One region of the Viridibacillus sp. NPDC096237 genome, then DNA from elsewhere that is predicted to be linked to it. Evidence: riboswitches for the same ligand, from Rfam matches in the RefSeq annotation. Region 1 holds a riboswitch; each other region holds the start of a gene.
The links. Region 1 has a riboswitch for thiamine pyrophosphate ahead of thiT (energy-coupled thiamine transporter ThiT). Riboswitches for the same ligand answer to the same signal wherever they lie in the genome.

Region 1 (6,114 bases):
AATTGGAGCATCTAAGTTGAACCAATCTATTGTACTCGTATTTAATAGCTCTGCTTTACGCTTTAAATATTCTGCGAAAGGTGCTTTATGATCTATAATTGCACCCCACATAGCATCAATTGTTTTAGGCTGCATACGGTTAGTTTGAAGTGGCTCTTGTAATACCGAATCCCAACCTCTTTTTTTGTATGTAGCTAACCGGAACCCTGCTATATGATTCAACGTTTTTGCAAAGAATTCCTCTTTTTCAGTCCATGTTTTTTCAAGAGCTTCATAAGCAGCTTGACGTACTGCCGCATCCGGATGTGAACTTAAGTTATTTGCTTGACCTACAGATAGTTCTTTTTCTTCACCATCAATTATAAAAGGAATTTTAATATCACTAATCAATAGATCATACATTTCTCCCCAAGCATTATAACCATCAACCTTTAATGCAGAAATTATGTTCTCTTCTTGCTCAGAAAGTTTTAATTTAGTTTCATCTCGCCATTCATTTAAGGTGAATTTGAATTGTGATAGCTCTTCAGTAGCTAGTAGCGCTGTCCATATTTTTTCTTCTATACCACTTAGCACTTGCTGAAATTGCAATTTAATTGGTGCAAAACTTGCAGCTAGTGATGAAATTTCGCCTCGCAATAGGGAAGCTTTTTTGTCTGTCATATCTTGTGCTTGTAAACACGAGATAAATGAACCAATTTGCCCTATATTAACATATACTTCTTTCATTAATTCTAGAACATCTAAAATGGATCTTGCATCTTCTACTATAATACTTGAAACGGCTTTTTGTAATATTTCTAATTCAACTGGAATTTCGTCTAACTGTACTCTTAGCTCTTTTGAATTGCTACCCCCAGCAAATATAGACTCTAAATCCCATACTTCTGGATATTGTTGTTTTGTCATATTCAAGCCTCCATTACTAAAATAGATTACATATTAGTATAATGCTTCTAGACACGAAATAGTTATACTTCTTCGCTAATAGTTTCTAATGGATCAGTAATTTGTAAACCTCTAAGTTCACATTCCTTTGTAACATGTGCGATTACTTCTTTTAGAACTTGAATACGTGCGTATTTTTTATCATCACCTGATATTAAAATCCATGGTGCTTGTGGTTTATCAGTCTTCTCAAACATATCATTTGCTGCCTCAACATAAATTGGCCATTTGTCACGATTTCGCCAATCTTCATCCGTTAGCTTCCATTTTTTATAAGGATTTTCTTGTCGTTCTTTAAATCGATTTAATTGTTCTTCATTTGACACTTGAATCCAGAATTTTGCTACGATATAGTTATCATCTGTAAGTAGTTTTTCAAATTGGTTAATTTCTTCGTAGGCACGTTGCCATTCTTCTTTTTTAGCAAAGCCTTCAATACGTTCTACTAGTACACGTCCGTACCATGTACGATCAAAAATACCAATTTGGCCTTTGTAAGGTAGGCGCGTCCAAAAGCGATGTAGATAGTTATATTTCAGCTCGAAGGGTTGCGGTGCGGCAATTGGATGAACGATATATCCACGAGGATCCAGTCGTTGTGTTAAACGTTTAATGGCGCCACCTTTACCAGCTGCGTCCATTCCTTCAAATGCTAATACGAGCCCAATATCATGATTGAATAAGAACTGTTGAATATTTAACAATTCAAATTGTAGTTTTTTTAGTTCCTTTTTGTAGGAAGGCTTATCGTTTAGATGTTTGTCTAATTTCATATCTTCAATGCGTTTACTCACTTTAAACACTCCTTTTACTTTTATAGTAGTATTTTACAGCAAATTGTTCTGAAATGATATTTGTTGTTCTAACTAATCAAATGTATACTTTATACATACGCACTATAATTGGTAGTGATTATTTGTATATTTACGCAATTGCTAACAAGATATTTTTCTACTTCAGACTGCAACGAAATTTAGGATTTTATATTAATCTCAACATGAAGGAGGAGATTTTATTGGGGAGATTACTAATTATTACTATTGCTTATATTGCAATGGTAACTGTAAACTTAGCTGCTAATATTCTTCCACTAAACGGTCAAACTACTGGCGACATCTCCGAAAGTTATACGGTTCTTTTCACTCCAGCACGATATGTTTTTAGTATTTGGGGCTTTATATACATAATTTTAGCTTACTGGATTTACAAACATTGGTACAATTACCAGAGAGAGAACACGATATCTATTCAACAAACGCTGTTATTTACAGCCAGTTCATTACTTAATATTTTTTGGATTTTCCTGTGGCATTATAACTACTTCCAAATTTCAGTTATCGTAATGCTATTATTATTAGCTTGTCTAGCACTTCTATATTTCTCATATAGTAACGATGAACAAGCATGGTCAAAACGCATACCGATCTCTATTTACTTTGCTTGGATTTGCGTAGCAACAATAAAAAATATCGCTTTCGTACTAACGTATAACCATTGGAGTGGCTTAGGATTAAGTGATCCTTTATGGGCTGTTATTATGCTCACTCTAGGTACCGCTATTGCACTTCATATGCGTTTCCACTATTTCGATATTAACTTTCCTACCGTCTTCATTTGGGCTTATATTGGAGTTGCGATAAAAAATGGATTTGAGGAATTACTCGTAACGACTGCTGCCCTTTTTTTAAGTGGTGTCTTATTGGCAGGAATATTATTTATAAAAAAACAAAAGCCTTCTAAATAACTGTATAACAAAAAGGCCTTCCTTGATGAAATTTCAAGGGAGGCCTTTTCAATATTTTAATCTAATTTAGTTGTAATAATCGGTTCACCATCTGTTACGATGATTGTATGTTCATATTGTGCAACTAGTGATTTATCAGGCGTTATAAATGTCCAACCATCACCTGACTCAACGATGTGTTCTGCTTTTTGTGAGATGAACGGTTCAACAGCTAAAACCATTCCTTCTTTTAAAATTGTACGATCCCATGCATCAAAATAGTTCAATACATGTTGTGGATCTTCATGAAGTGAACGCCCAATGCCATGCCCAGTTAAGTTCATAATAACCGCTAAGCCATTTGCTTTCGCTTCACGTTCTACAGCTTTACCGATTTGATTTAAACGGGCACCTGGTTTTACTTTCGTCATCGCACGATCAAATGCACTTTCTGCAACTTGGCAAAGTTTATCGATTTCTGGATAAGATCCACCACCTACAACAAATGACACACCTGTATCTGCAAAGTAGCCATCAACATGACCTGAAACATCGATATTAATAAGGTCTCCCTCTTTTAATGTAAGGTTCCCTGGAATGCCGTGTGCAACTTGTTCGTTCACACTTATACATGTATATCCCGGAAAATCATATTCACTTTTAGGTCCTGAAACGGCTCCATTTTCTTCAAATAAACGGCCACCAATTTCATCTAATTCTTTTGTTGTAATTCCTGGCTTTGTTGCAGCCTTCATCGTTTCACGGATTTGGGCCATTACACGTCCAGCTTTTTTCAATGCTGCAATTTCCTCTTGAGTTATAGCTATCATTTTATACGATCCCTTCTTCTCATATGTCTACTCTCTACTATAACACTTTTTTCGCAAAATGAAGAACATGAAATTCGAGTATCTCTCCATTTCAAATGTCTATATATTTAGAAAAGTTTCGTTTAGTTCTTATATTAATATATGAAATTTTGTTACTGAAAGTACTAAAAGAGGACTCCATCTATAAGGAATCCTCTTTTTTGTATCAATTTTTTTGTTGTAATAAACGAGGTGCTGAAGTAAATAATAATACCGCTACAACGGCTGTTAGTATAGTAGCTGGCAACATATACGTACCATTATAAATTATAGAATACAAATAAACATTTTGATCACCTGCATATTTACTAAAGAATACAACCCCTGCTGTAGTATGTGCCACATATCTCAATAACCCTCCAAGAGTAGTACCTAGTACAATATACAAAGTGATTTCTTTTTTGTTTAATTGCTTACTTGCCGCAAACACTAGATGTCTCACAACACCAGCTAAACCGACTACAGTAAATGCTATAAAATAATCGATAAATCCTTGAACAGGTGTAAAAATTGAGGCACCCATCGACACTTGCAATAAACCAACTAAAAATCCCGTAATCAAACCACCTGATACACCCCAACGAAATGCCATTAATACAATCGGTACCATAACAAGACTTATAGAACCACCTTGAGCCCATAGCTTAAATGACAACTGATCCAAAATTAAACCGATTGTAGCAAAAATTGCAATCTCGATTAAAAACAATAATCTCTTTTTATTCACAATAAACATCCTCCCGTAGTTCTGATGTAGAACACACAAGACCTAAAACGTATCTCATTTGTAAATGAGCTCTAGATAGTAAAACTTTCGGCAACAAAAAAACGACATCAGGACAGGTCCTGACATCGGTTATATGTCGATTTCTATCCACATTCCTACGCAAGCATTAACTTACAGGTTCAAAGGGTTAGAACTTTGGGTTCACTCTCAGCCGACCATTTCGGCTCCCCTTGTGGTAAATACATCATTTAATTGTAATTATCGAACTCCCCTATTGTACTCAAACGATTCTTATTTTTCAATAGATTACTCTAAAATGTTAAAGAACTCTCTGCCAAAAACAAATATAATTTCCCACTGTAGATGATGACCTTTTATACGGGCGTGGAGCTACTGATATGAAAGCCGGAGTTGCGGCGGCGATGATAGTCAGCTTTGTTGAGCTATCTAAATCAGCTGATAAGCTGCCTAGACGCCTTCAACTCCATCTGGTGACAGACGAAGAAACTGGAGGTGAAAATACATTAGGATGGCTTAACTCCTAATGGGGATAATGGCCAATTTGTTATTTATGGTGAACCGACACGTCTGCAAATTGGATTACAAGCAAAAGGCATTTTACAATTCGAACTTTAATTCAAAAGTAAAGCATCACAATGGTAGTCGCACTTTGGATGGGATAAATGCTATTTTACAAGCCATGCACTTCCACTCAAAACTGCTAGAATCACCAATAAAAATGCCCGTATTGCTTTTTATGACTCTCCATCGATTAATTTGGCTACAATACAAGCAGAAGAACGTTTTAATATCGTCCCAGATCCGTGCAATGTACGTTACGATTTCCGATGCGTGGACAATTAGCAGAAGGTATTCTAAAAGATATTAAAAAAATTTCTCGATGACGAAACAATCCAAGTTGAAATCATTATTCACAGTATTGCTCCTTGCAGTTACAACAAATGCTGAAGTTTGTGACAAGAAGGCCATGCTAGTTGGACAAACGGCTCTACTGATACTAGATTTTATGCAGCAGATGGCGTAGCAGCAATCAAATTCGGACCAGACGGAGCAGATTGGCATGGTCCTTCTGAATATATCAGTATTTCATCTATATAATCTATATACCATTTCGCAGATATAATAAAAAGACATGCATTAAGTTGAATCTTTTTGGGCGCTGTAGCGTAAATAATAATATGAATGGAGGTGCTTGTGCTGGATAATAATCGAGTATTATCTGCATTATGTTATTTCAGTATATTTTTTGCAGGATTTCTTTTGCCAGTGATTGTTTATTTTGTAAGTACTGATTCGGATGTAAAACACCATGCTAAACGAGCATTCATATCACACTTATTACTTATTATCCCCTCAATTATTGGTTTCTTTATTTTCTTTATCGTATTTGGTTTTTATGGAACTAGTTCTAATAATGTTTTGAGTGCAGGACCTATTTTAGTTATCTCGTTTATTGTTGTAGAAATATTATTATCTGCGGCAGTAATCATTTGGAATATCATACAAGGTGTTCGTGTACTACGCGTTTAAGATGAAGCATTTAGGGAATAAAAATAGTATTAGCTTTTAAGAAATGGAGTGCTACTAAATGAAGGTAAGAAACGTAGTAAAAACTGCAATTAAATTAGCACCAATTGTTTACCCAATTGTTATTAAAGTTATTGATGCTCGTAAATCCAAATCGAAACAAATACCAATGAAAAGATATAAACCATAGTATTATTGCTCTTATGCGGATAAATTCATGCATAGGGGTTTTTTTATGGGTTTTTGATTGTTGCTCTAACTGGGATGTTTGTTGTGATAAGTCATTTGATTGTTGCGCT
Region 2 (6,114 bases), on a different contig from region 1:
CGTTTGGCGTTGGACATTCTGCACTTTTAAAAATGGAATAGTCCGCTCACTTTTCGAAAAAACCCCTGACATAATATAGATAGCATTATCCTTTATCACATATCTATATGTTATCCATTTACCGATACTCATAAAAAGCATTATCACAACATAAGCCAAGAAGAGCCATTTTGCTGTTTGAATCCACCATTTACCAGACCCCATATTCAATAAAAAAATAAATATAAAAAAGATTATATTATTTTTAATTAAGTTATATAGATCAAATACTAGAACGAGTGGATGTAATCTTTTCAACGGTTGCACCATCATTCCACTTCCTTAATTTTTGCATAATGTGCAATTTGATCACGCAATTCAAAAGCCTCTTTCTCAGAAATCGCAGGAATTGCATGCCCTGACCCCATAGTTCCAATCTGAATGGAATACAAGCCATATTTACGCAAGAATGGCCCTTGATTCAATTCTACAGACTGTACCTTTGTCATTGGAACCAGTTCATTCACCTCTTTTAAAGCACCGTACTTCAATTGAATGAAATTCTCATCCACATCATAGCGCCAATACTTTTGCTTTAATGCTGGCTCGAACAATATCTCCCAAATTGCAAATAAGACAGTCAATATTAGAACCCCCAAAATAATCCAACCTATCCATTCCTTCCACTCAAAACGCATATGTAAATAGTAGAGGATCCCAAGTACTGTAAGAATTCCGGCATTTGCTAGCGTCTCAGTTATACGCCAAACCTTTACAGCCTCTTTCGAAATACTTCGCTGTGGCGCTTCAATTTTTAAATACATCAAATCACTCCTTCTTTATTCAATACGGATAAGATAAGGAAAAAGTTTCTAAATAAAAAATGTCCCCCGCCAAATGCGGAGGACTATCTTATATTTTTCCAACTAATATATCTAAATCAATCGTAATTTCAGTTAAATTTATAACTGTATCATTATTTTTTTGATGCCAGCCCATCGGTGTCATATGCATTAATAGAGGCACCAATTCTTGATCTATTGCTATAGTTTGTGTTATACGCTTTATCTCTACTTCACTGAAATTCTCTTTGAATCGTTCAACTGTAAGTTCATTTGAATAGGATTCTTTTTCAGAATCCGCGAAAAACATAGCGCGTAATTGCTGTAAATATCCACTTTGTGGCACGACTTTAATAACCATTCCATTCGGCTTTAATAGTCGCTTAAACTCCGTATAATTTGCAGGTGATAAAATATTCAAAATCGCATTAAAACTTGTTTGTTGATATGGACTTTTTGCTAGGTCGCCGACACACCAAATCATGTCTTCGTAATTGCGCCCTGCTGCGATAATTCCTTCTTTTGCAATATCAATACCTACTCCAACAAAACTCTTATCAGCTTGCTCCTGGAATTTATTTTGTATGCTTGCTAAATGTGACCCTTCTCCACATCCCGTATCTAATACAACAACATTACTATTCATCTGCTTCAGTAAATCACAAAGCGCTTTATGCATCTGTGCATACAAACCACTTTCGATAACCTGCTTACGCGCTTCAAATAAATCTTTCCCATACATTGAAGTCGCAGCATGTGTCATGAAATTCACATACCCTTGCTTTGCAATATCAAAAGAATGTCGATTGTCACAAACAATACTACAATCCTCAGTCACCATCATCTCATCCCCACAAACGGGGCAAGCAAACATTCCTTGACGCTCCCTCATATAATTCGCACTCGCTACTTTTCTCGGCAATGCCATGCCAAACACCTCGTTCATTAATCTTCTTTCCCAAGTATACAAAACTAAGCGATGATTGGCTAAGGATAAAATATGAAGAGGTAGTAGGCTGAGCTCTAACATTCTTTCGGTTCGTATCAATGAGTCTGACGAAAAACCCCTATAATCAAAAAACACTGATGACTCTAAGCCATCAGTGATTTAGTCTTTTTCTATAAGTTCAAAAATAATACTCCAAATGCAAGCAAGCCTAGTACGATAATTGGTAATGTTTCTTTTATAGAATCTTTCACACGAACATGTGTTAAAACGCCACCGATTGCTGTAATTGCTAATAATGCTGCTCCGAAAGTTGCCCAGTCATTAATCCAGAATCCAACAATTAATGAAATTGCAGCAACTAATTCTACCAATCCCGTTGTAACACGGAACCATTGTGGCAGGCGCCAATGTTGAAAACCTTCAACGTGCATTTTTGAGCCACTTACTTTCCCTAATCCTGCCATTAAAAATGTAGCAGCTAATAAACCGTGTAAAATCATTGATACGATTTCCATCTTACTCCCCCCTTCATTAAATAGAGGCATGTTTTTACAATTATTTTATACAAAAAAACTACACACTTTCTTGAGTAATTCATTATTGAATACTGATTGTTATAAAAATCACCGTGTAGTTTTGAACTTTATTTTTCCCTTGTGGAATTATTATACTTACAACTGTACAATCTTGTGTGGACTTTTATTCTAATTGTAATATTAACTCTCTAACTTCTTAATTGGCGCTAACCCCTCTCATCAAAAATCCATAAAAAAAGCGCTAGCATCAATATGCTAACGTCTTTTCTCTCACTACAAACTATATACAATATCCAATCAAACTATTTCGTTTTGTCAGGTGAAACGAGAGCATATCTTTCCCAACGGCGACTTTTCCATCTAAAGAAAACTAGGATAGCTCGGAACCATTCATCTGCCGCAATTGCTAACCACACGCCTACTAAACCCATATCTAATTGGAATACAAACAAATAACCAAGTGGTAAGCTCATACAAACCATCGAGAAAAAACCGATGACTAACGGATATTTAGCGTCACCTGATGCTCGTAACGAGTTAATAATTGTAATATTAAATGTGCGCCCTGTTTCTAGCAAAATGCTGCACACTAACACTGCCGCACCTATTTTGATAACCTCTGGATTATCAGTAAAGAGACGCATTAATGGATAGCGGAAAATAACGACTACTGCGACCATCACTATTGTAAATAATATCGCCCATTTCAAACTAATCCACAATTGTTTATAAGCCGCATCCTTTTCATTAGCGCCAACATAACGACCAACCATTATTGCGGTACCCGTTCCAATCGCTATGGCAAATAAATAGGTGAACATTGAAATATTATACGCATATTGCCGAGCTGCTAGTGACTCTGTTCCTAAATACGTCACATAATATAAGAAGACAATTTGACAGCCTTGGTACATCACCTGCTCAAATGCAGAGGGAAGACCAATTTGCAAAATCTTACTGATATATTCTTTTGATAATGACACGTAGTATTGCAATTTAATACGTACATCTAGTGCTTGATACAATAACCAAAAGAATACTAATAGAGCCAAAATACGACTGACAACTGATGAAATGGCCGCACCTTGCACACCTAGTTCAGGAAAGCCCAATTTACCAAAGATTAAAACATAGTTCCCTATCACGTGAAAGATATTCATTCCAAGTGACACATACATCGTCTGTTTCGTCCAACCATGCACGCGAATAATCGCTGCTAATGAATTAATGATTGCTTGTAGGAAAATAGCTCCTCCAACAATAAATAAATATTTACTAGCATACTCAAGAACATCACCTTGTAAATTCATTGCAATCATAATATTTTTTGAGAAAATAACAAAAGCGACACTCATTATTAGGCCAATAACTAAATTCAACGAAACAGCTAATGCTGTAATTTTGGATGCTTCCAAATAACGCTTAGACCCTAAATATTGAGCAACAACAATCGATGCACCATTTCCTATTACTTCTAAAATCAATATTGCTATATGAATATATTGATTAGCGGCACCGACGCCTGATACTGCATCATCTGACAATGCGCTCAACATAAATGTATCAGCGAGCCCCATCAACATAAATAGAAATACTTCTAAAAATATCGGCCATGTTAAATGAAATAAATTCAATTTCTCTTCTGGCCCCTTCGCTGTTGCAGTTACGTCCATCCGCTCACCTTACTTTCTAATTTAAAAATTGAGATAGGTTGTATCTTAACATAGAAATAAGCTCATAGCTATGTCATAATGCCATTTATTACAATCTATTTACTATGGTTAATTTACACCTTGCTAATTCCATTGTTTATGTTATATTGTTGTTGAAAACTAAATCGCTTTTTAACCACTAGGGGAGTCATATAATTGGCTGAGACGCAGAGTACTGTGGACCCTTGGAACCTGATCTGGCTCATACCAGCGGAGGGAAGTGGCGCTATCATTCTATTTTGTTTCATTGAAAATGATTGTCTGCCGCCTACTGACACAGATCAGGAGGCGGCTTTTTGTTTTCAAAATACAAAAAACTTGGGGTGCATAGAGATGACATTTTGTGAAGAAGTAAGACTAGAATGCAATGATTTATGGGAAGGTAGCTTTCATCATCCATTTGTAAAATCACTTGCGGCAGGTACATTACCACTCGATATTTTCCAATATTACGTACAACAAGATGCTTATTACTTAACCCATTTCGCAAAAGTGCAAGCACTAGGAGCCGTAAAGGCAAATGATTTACATACTACACAACGTTTTGCCAAACATGCTGAATCAACATGTATTGCAGAAATGTCACTTCATGAGCAATTTTTTACTATGTTAGAAATCACGGATGAAGAATTCGCATCATTTGAGCCAGCACCAACAGCTTACGAATATGTTTCTCATATGTATCGTACAGCAAATAACGGTGATTTAGCCGACACTCTAGCTGCACTACTTCCTTGTTACTGGCTTTACTATGAAATTGGGGAACGTCTAAAAGATTCACAACCTAATCATCCTATTTATGATAAATGGATTCAAACATATGGATCTGAATGGTTCGGAGAATTGGTAGAGGAACAAATTAATCGCATGAATGACCTTGCTAAAGATTTACCTCCTACACGCATTCAGCAGCTAAAAGAACATTTCCGTAAAAGTAGTTATTATGAATGGCACTTTTGGGAAATGGCGTGGACGAAACAACAATGGACAATTGGGCAATACGAAAAGGAGCTTACTAAATAATGTACAAAAATTATTTACTAGAAAAGCTGCGTGTTGAAAAACCGCTAATCCACAATATTGCAAATATTGTTGTTGCCAATTTCCAAGCAAATGGTCTCCTCGCACTTGGTGCTTCACCTATGATGGCGGAAGGAATTGAAGAAGTAGCTGAAATGGCTACCCTAGCGGACTGTACAGTTCTTAACATCGGTACACTTGATCAAGGAACTGTATCTTCTATCATTGAAGCGGGCAAAAGTGCCAACAAAAAGAATATTCCGGTTGTCCTTGATCCAGTTGGCGTAGGTGCTAGTGAGTTTCGTATGCAATCGGTGACAACTATTTTAAAGGAAATCAAAGTTACAGCTATTCGCTGTAATTTAGGAGAACTTGCTGCAATCGGTAATGTCGAATGGCAATCAAGAGGAGCCGATGCTGGCGAAGGGCAAATAGATGTACAACTAATTGCTAAAGAAGTTGCCAATCGAAATAACTGTATCGTTGCAGTCACTGGGGTTAAGGATACGGTAACTGATGGTCAAACGACAATTCAAATTGAAGGTGGACATGACTTTATGCCACTAATTACAGGCTCTGGGTGCTTACTTAGCGCAGTGACTGGTGCATTTCTTGCTGTTTCAAAGGGACAACATTTGCAAGCAGCCGCGAGTGCGCTATCATTTTACAAACAAGTTGGAGAAAAGGCAGCACAAACAGCGGCTGCTCCTGGCACTTTTGCAGTTGAATTAATTAACAACTTATATTCTATTAGTTCAGGAGATTTACGTGACAACATAATAATTGTAGAAAATGAAGGTGTTCAATTATGACAAGAAACGTTGTTATGACAATTGCAGGGTCTGATAGCGGTGGTGGTGCTGGAATTCAAGCAGATTTAAAAACATTTCAAGAGCTTGGTGCGTTCGGTACTTCAGCGATTACAGCTATAACTTCACAAAATACTTTGGGTGTTCATGACGTTTATCCCGTTGGAGTTAAAAATGTAGTAAGCCAAATCAAAGCTATACTCGACGACTTTCCGGTGGGCGCTATTAAAACAGGTATGCTTTTTTCAGCAGAAATCATCCACGATG
Region 3 (6,114 bases), on a different contig from region 1:
TAATCAGTGGATTCCAATAGCAGACATCAAAGGAAGCGGATATGGAATAACGAATTTAGTAGCTGTACCACTCATCAATACAAGTGTGAATACCTTAATTGTAGGTTGGCAAATAGGTAGTATATGGTCCAAATTAGATCTACTACAATGGACAAATAAAGGTTTTGTCCATATACACACAAATAATATGGTCTATAGTAAATTACAAGTAGAGGATATGCCGAGTACTAAAGGTTCGGATGGTAAATATGAGTTAGCAATATGGGTTCACGATACGGGTGAGGCATATAAAATAGCTGTCTATCGTTTTAATGGAAATAGCCTTGTAAAGGCAATGGATGTTTACCCATATTATTTTAAAAAGGTAGAAGAATATTATAAGAATCTATTGAAGAATAATGACTATCCTTTTTATTGGTATTATTTAGCGGATGCTCAAATGAAATCAGGAGATTTAGAACAGGCGCTCATTTCACTTGATAAAACGCTGTCATTTAATGCACCATACCCATCTAAAGAAACTCTACTAGAAAAAAGAAAACAAATTATGTATAAGTTGAAGCAACATCATGTGATGGCTCAAACCGTCATAGATAAAAAAAGTGGCGATGTTACGGGTGATGGCTTAATTGATACAATTCTTCTTACTGGTGAGAAAACCGCAGGAAGTCCATATTTGAAGAATATTACCCTTGTGATTTTTAATGAAAAAACAAATTTTTACGAACAAATTCCATTGAAAGAAAATGCGGGTTATAACCCCACCATATCGCTCGGGGATTATACAGGAGATCATGTAGATGACATATTGGTAGTCATAGATTCAGGCGGAAGTGGTGGCATAATATTTGCGTATATATTTACATATGTGAATGGACAAATGAGCCAAGTATTTGACTCGGAAGCATATAATGAACTTTCAAAATACGAAGTTAATTATCTGGATCATTACAAAGTGAGCGTTACTAGCTCCTATCCAAAGAAAAAATATATCTTAGATTTAACGTATAAAGGAAAAGAATATTTGTCTGAAATTTATAATATAGATGGTACCCTTAAAGAACCAATTCAAGGCTGGGTTGATCCGATTGGCGGACTCTATCCTATTGATTATGCTAGAGATGGCAACTACGAATTTTTGGCTTATCAAGAAATCGCGGGTAGATACCATGCCGACGGATTAGGATATGTGGAAACTGTATTGAAATGGAATGGACATGAATTCGTTCCAGATCGCCAAACCGTATCGATTTTCGGTGAAGATTTGCTGGCGAAGTAATTGGTATTTATGTTAATACATCTTCATCTATTAATAAAACAAATAGTAATTTTGAGAGTACAGAAGACGTGAATATTCTGCTAAATAACAATGGAGTGAGTTAGTGCAACAATCACTCGAGTTAGTACAACAATGAAGCAAGATAACGCAACAATCACCAGAATTAACGCAACAATCACCTCAAATAGCGCAACAATCCACTAATCCATAGCCATCACTTCCAAATAAATATTGGAAACTTTTGTTTTTTTGATATTAGAGAGTACAGAAGACGTGAATATTCTGCTAAATAACAATGGAGTGAGTTAGCGCAACAATCACTCGAGTTAGTGCAACAATCAAGCAAGATAGCGCAACAATCACCAGAATTAACGCAACAATCACCTCAAATAGCGCAACAATCCACCAATCCACCAATTCACAGCCATCACTTCCAAATAAATATTGGATTCTTTTGTTTTTTTGATATAATAGGTGAGAAAGTTAAGTTCATATGTGCAAGAATGTGGGGGGGCTGGTGTTGCCAGCTGAGAATGTATCCGATAGATGCTGACCCTTAGAACCTGATCTGGTTAACACCAGCGGAGGGAACATCAGCTAAAATCTTGAGTATCATTGTATTTTAGAATGTATGTTAACGTCCGGAATAGTTCCGGGCGTTTTTCTTTTTGCATGGAACTTGTCAAAATAATATAGATGGAGGCAAGGGAAATGAAAAAATGTATGTTGCTCATTGTAGCATTATTGGCTTTAATAGGTTGCCAATCAAATGAGTCAAAAGGAAATGAAAAAGATTCAAAAAATGCATTAACAAAAGTAACTGTAGTTTTAGATTGGACACCAAATACAAATCATACAGGGTTGTATGTAGCGCAAGAACAAGATTTTTTTAAAGAGCAAGGATTAGATGTAGAAATAATTCAACCAGGTGAAACAGGAGCAGCTCAACTAATAGCTTCAGGTAAAGCCGAATTCGGTATTTCAGCGCAAGAATCGATTACACAAGCAAGAGTTCAAGGAGTTCCACTGGTGTCAATCGCAGCGATTATTCAGCATAATACATCTGGGTTCGCATCCCCGATAGACAAAAATATTAAATCACCAAAAGATTTTGAAGGTAAAACTTACGGTGGATGGGGTTCCCCAATCGAAAAGGCAGTGCTCGATTCTCTTATGAAAATCGAAAAAGCAGATAGTAAGAAGCTAGACATTATTAATGCTGGAGATGCTGACTTCTTTACAATGGTCAAAAAAGATGTAGATTTTGCATGGATTTACTACGCATGGACAGGTGTTGAAGCGGAACTGCGTGGAGAAAAATTAAATATGCTCTACTTAACAGACTATAGTGACAAACTAGATTACTACACTCCGGTCCTAACAACTAACGAAAAAATGATACAGAGCAATCCAGAAACGGTGAAAGCATTCACTAAAGCAACTTCGAAAGGATATGAATTTGCTATAAAAGATCCAGAAGCCGCTGCTGATATCTTACTAAAAGAGGCCCCAGAATTAGATGCAGAACTAGTTAAGGAGAGCCAAAAATGGCTAGCTGACAAATATCAAGATGATGCAAAACAATGGGGAGAGCAGAAGCTTGAAATTTGGGAGAACTATGCAAAATGGATGAGTGAAAATAACGTATTAGAAGGAAAATTCGATCCTGAAAAAGCGTTCACAAACGAATTTTTACCACAATAAGGAGGAGAAAGAAATGGCTAATTCATTAATCAGTGTACAAATCATTCCAAAAACAAAAACATACGAGGATGTTATTCCTTTTGTAGATGCAGCGATCAAAATTATCGACGATGCTGGTGTGAACTATGAAGTACATCCACTTGAAACAACAATGGAAGGTGAACTTTCTGAACTACTAGAAATTATCCAAAAAATGAACGAAAAAATGATCGAACTTGGTAGCGTAAATGTTATTACACAAGTGAAAATACTTTATCAACCAACGGGTATCACACTTGGGACTTTAACGGAGAAATACAAATAATGAAATGGATTCGTGAAAAAGGAGGAGCGATTTTTCTGCTCCTTTTCATTTTATGTTGTTGGGAACTAGTAGTTAGATTAAAAGAAGTTCCGGGCTGGTTGCTACCTGCTCCGACAGCTATTTTTTCTGAAGCAGTCAAAGCGATCCCTACATTTTCAACTGATATTTTTGCTACAACTCAGTTAGCGATTTTAGGACTTACAATTGGAAGCTTTGTAGGGTTTATCATAGCGGTATCTCTACATATGTTGCCGAAAGTTCAAAAGCTTGTATATCCGTTACTTATTCTATCGCAAAATATTCCAATCATTGTTTTAGCACCTCTTCTAATTATTTGGTTCGGCTTTGGTTTATTGCCAAAACTGATCATTATAGGTTTAGTCTGCTTTTTCCCAATAGTTGTAGCTGCCTTAGATGGCTTTAAAAATACAGCTCCAGAGCTCAAATACTATATGGAAATGGCTGGAGCATCGAAAAGCCAATTATTTTGGAAGCTAGAATTACCACATTCACTTCCTACATTATTTTCTGGGCTGAAAATCGCAGCGACTTATAGTGTCATGGGGGCAGTTATATCTGAATGGTTAGGTGCCAAAAAGGGGATTGGTGTATACATGACTTTATCTCAGTCTTCGTTCCGTACAGATCGTGTGTTTGTAGCTATTTTCACCATCATGCTTTTAAGTGTCCTCGTATTTGGTTTGCTACGGTTGATTGAAAGAAGAGTAATTAAAGGCAAACTAGAGAGGTGAATTCAATGTTACTTAAAATGGATCATATTGAAAAGGCTTATGGAACAACTCAAGTTTTACATGATATTTCCATACATGTAGAAGATGGTGAATTTGTTGCATTACTCGGACCTTCTGGGAGTGGCAAGAGCACGATTTTCAACTTAATTGGAGGAATTGCTACACCAGATGAAGGGACTCTTTCTTTAAATGACAAAATCATTCATGGCCAAAAAGGGTTAATCGGCTATATGCCTCAGCAACCTTCACTGTTCCCTTGGAGAACTGTCATAGAAAATGTCGTACTTATGCAAGAGTTATCCGGTAAACCAAATTACGAAGAAGCGAGTGCATGGCTAGAGAAAGTTGGATTACGAGATTTTCAGAATGCCTACCCAATAGAATTATCAGGTGGTATGAAGCAACGAGTGGCTTTTATAAGAGCGTTACTCAGTAAACAAAAATTATTATGTCTAGATGAACCATTTTCAGCTTTAGATGAATTTACAAGAATTGAAATGCAAAAATGGCTCCTTTCTGTATGGGAAGAGAATCGAAAATCCGTACTATTTGTCACCCATAGTATTGAAGAAGCAATTTTTTTAGCGGATCGAATTTATATACTAACGAAGCGCCCTGCTACTATAAAAGAAGAGATAAAAGTTCCTTTTGTAAGGCCGAGAGAAGAGAGCCTCATAAATTCAAATGAATTCTTCCAACTCAAACAGAAACTTTTTAATATGTTGAAGGATGAAATTGAGGTAGGTGAGTAAAATTGATGATTGATGCTCATATCCATTTTGATCAATATAGCGAAGAGCAGCGAGAAATACTATTAACCGAAATGGCTCAATTTAATGTAACACATCTAATAGCAGTATCTACTCACTTAGCATCGAGTATGGTCAATTTAAAATTAGCCCAACATGATAAGCGGATTCTTCCTGCATTTGGCTTTCATCCTGAACAAGTAATGTTAGAGGATAGAGAGCAAGTTCAATTGTTTGAATGGATGAGAGGACATATCGAAGAGATGGTTGCAATTGGTGAAGTTGGTCTACCTTATTATTTAAAGCAAGAAAAAGAACTCCCATATCAACCATATATAAACTTACTTGAAAAGTTCATTGCACTTGCAGCTGAGATGGATAAACCGATTATTTTGCATGCTGTTTATGAAGATGCACACACAGTTTGTGATTTATTAGAAAAATACAAAGTAACCGCCGCGCATTTTCATTGGTTTAAAGGGGATATACATGTAGTTAAACGAATGATTGCAAATGGGTATTTCATCTCTATAACACCAGATGTATTGTATGAAAAGGAAATTCAGCAGCTCGTAAAGGAATATCCTTTAGAGCAAATGATGGTAGAAACAGATGGACCTTGGCCATTTAAAGGGATTTTCTCGGGTAAAATGACACATCCAATCATGATAAGAGCTTCTATTGAAAAGATTGCTACGATTAAACAGCTATCATTTGAAGAAGTTTCTACTACCTTATATGAAAATACACAGAAGTTTTATCGCTTGAATTACTAGCATATCACTTACCTTAACAATAAAATCCTCTTTGTCTTCGGGCAAAGGGGATTTTATTTTGAAATAGAGGTCACTATCTAGCTAAGTAACAAACATCACAAAAAAAGCCAGAGATATTAAAACCTCTGGCTGATCTTTAAGCTGTAGCAGCTTTTCTATTTAATAAAGTTACACAAGCAAAGCACAGTAGCAAGATTCCGGTAAATACGAAGCAGCCTGTGATGCCAAATGACAACCAACCTAGAAGCGAAGAACCTACAACTACACCTAATGAGAAGAACGCATAGAAGTAACCATAAGCTTTACCTCTGACCTCGACAGTTGTCGAATCAATCAGCAACGAATTTAATGAAGGGAACAAGAATGCGAAACCAAAGCCATAGCAAGCCATTGCAATATAAAGCAACGTACTTATATCCGCTTGGCTAATTAGTAGTTGACTTAAACCCATTAAGCTAATGCCAAGCGCTAACGTTTTAATCGGCTTAATATTATCAAAGATTCTATTAGTCGGTAATAAGAATACAAGAACAGCTACAATGCCAAATGT

Region 2: it holds a riboswitch for thiamine pyrophosphate, as region 1 does, so the genes downstream of both, tenA (thiaminase II) here and thiT (energy-coupled thiamine transporter ThiT) in region 1, are expected to answer to the same signal.
Region 3: it holds a riboswitch for thiamine pyrophosphate, as region 1 does, so the genes downstream of both, ACQKMD_RS16445 (ABC transporter substrate-binding protein) here and thiT (energy-coupled thiamine transporter ThiT) in region 1, are expected to answer to the same signal.

What each region holds. Positions count from the first base shown of each region.
Region 1 is NZ_JBNNTI010000004.1:44,221-50,334, forward strand. It holds gene ACQKMD_RS04810 (M3 family oligoendopeptidase) at 1-909, opposite strand, end outside; gene ACQKMD_RS04815 (polyphosphate kinase 2 family protein) at 972-1,721, opposite strand; gene ACQKMD_RS04820 (tryptophan-rich sensory protein) at 1,964-2,692, shown strand; gene map (type I methionyl aminopeptidase) at 2,749-3,501, opposite strand; gene thiT (energy-coupled thiamine transporter ThiT) at 3,707-4,267, opposite strand; TPP riboswitch at 4,403-4,508, opposite strand; partial or broken gene ACQKMD_RS04835 (M20/M25/M40 family metallo-hydrolase) at 4,636-4,812, shown strand; gene ACQKMD_RS04840 (hypothetical protein) at 5,169-5,312, shown strand; gene ACQKMD_RS04845 (hypothetical protein) at 5,555-5,818, shown strand; gene ACQKMD_RS04850 (hypothetical protein) at 5,877-6,005, shown strand.
Region 2 is NZ_JBNNTI010000010.1:85,548-91,661, reverse strand. It holds gene ACQKMD_RS08470 (PH domain-containing protein) at 1-309, opposite strand, end outside; gene ACQKMD_RS08465 (PH domain-containing protein) at 309-803, opposite strand; gene ACQKMD_RS08460 (putative RNA methyltransferase) at 892-1,767, opposite strand; gene ACQKMD_RS08455 (DoxX family protein) at 1,941-2,285, opposite strand; gene ACQKMD_RS08450 (MATE family efflux transporter) at 2,609-3,979, opposite strand; TPP riboswitch at 4,150-4,254, shown strand; gene tenA (thiaminase II) at 4,352-5,041, shown strand; gene thiM (hydroxyethylthiazole kinase) at 5,041-5,850, shown strand; gene thiD (bifunctional hydroxymethylpyrimidine kinase/phosphomethylpyrimidine kinase) at 5,847-6,114, shown strand, end outside.
Region 3 is NZ_JBNNTI010000034.1:10,625-16,738, reverse strand. It holds gene ACQKMD_RS16450 (hypothetical protein) at 1-1,279, shown strand, start outside; TPP riboswitch at 1,777-1,886, shown strand; gene ACQKMD_RS16445 (ABC transporter substrate-binding protein) at 1,991-2,983, shown strand; gene ACQKMD_RS16440 (thiamine-binding protein) at 2,997-3,287, shown strand; gene ACQKMD_RS16435 (ABC transporter permease) at 3,287-4,039, shown strand; gene ACQKMD_RS16430 (ABC transporter ATP-binding protein) at 4,045-4,791, shown strand; gene ACQKMD_RS16425 (TatD family hydrolase) at 4,797-5,564, shown strand; gene ACQKMD_RS16420 (MFS transporter) at 5,701-6,114, opposite strand, start outside.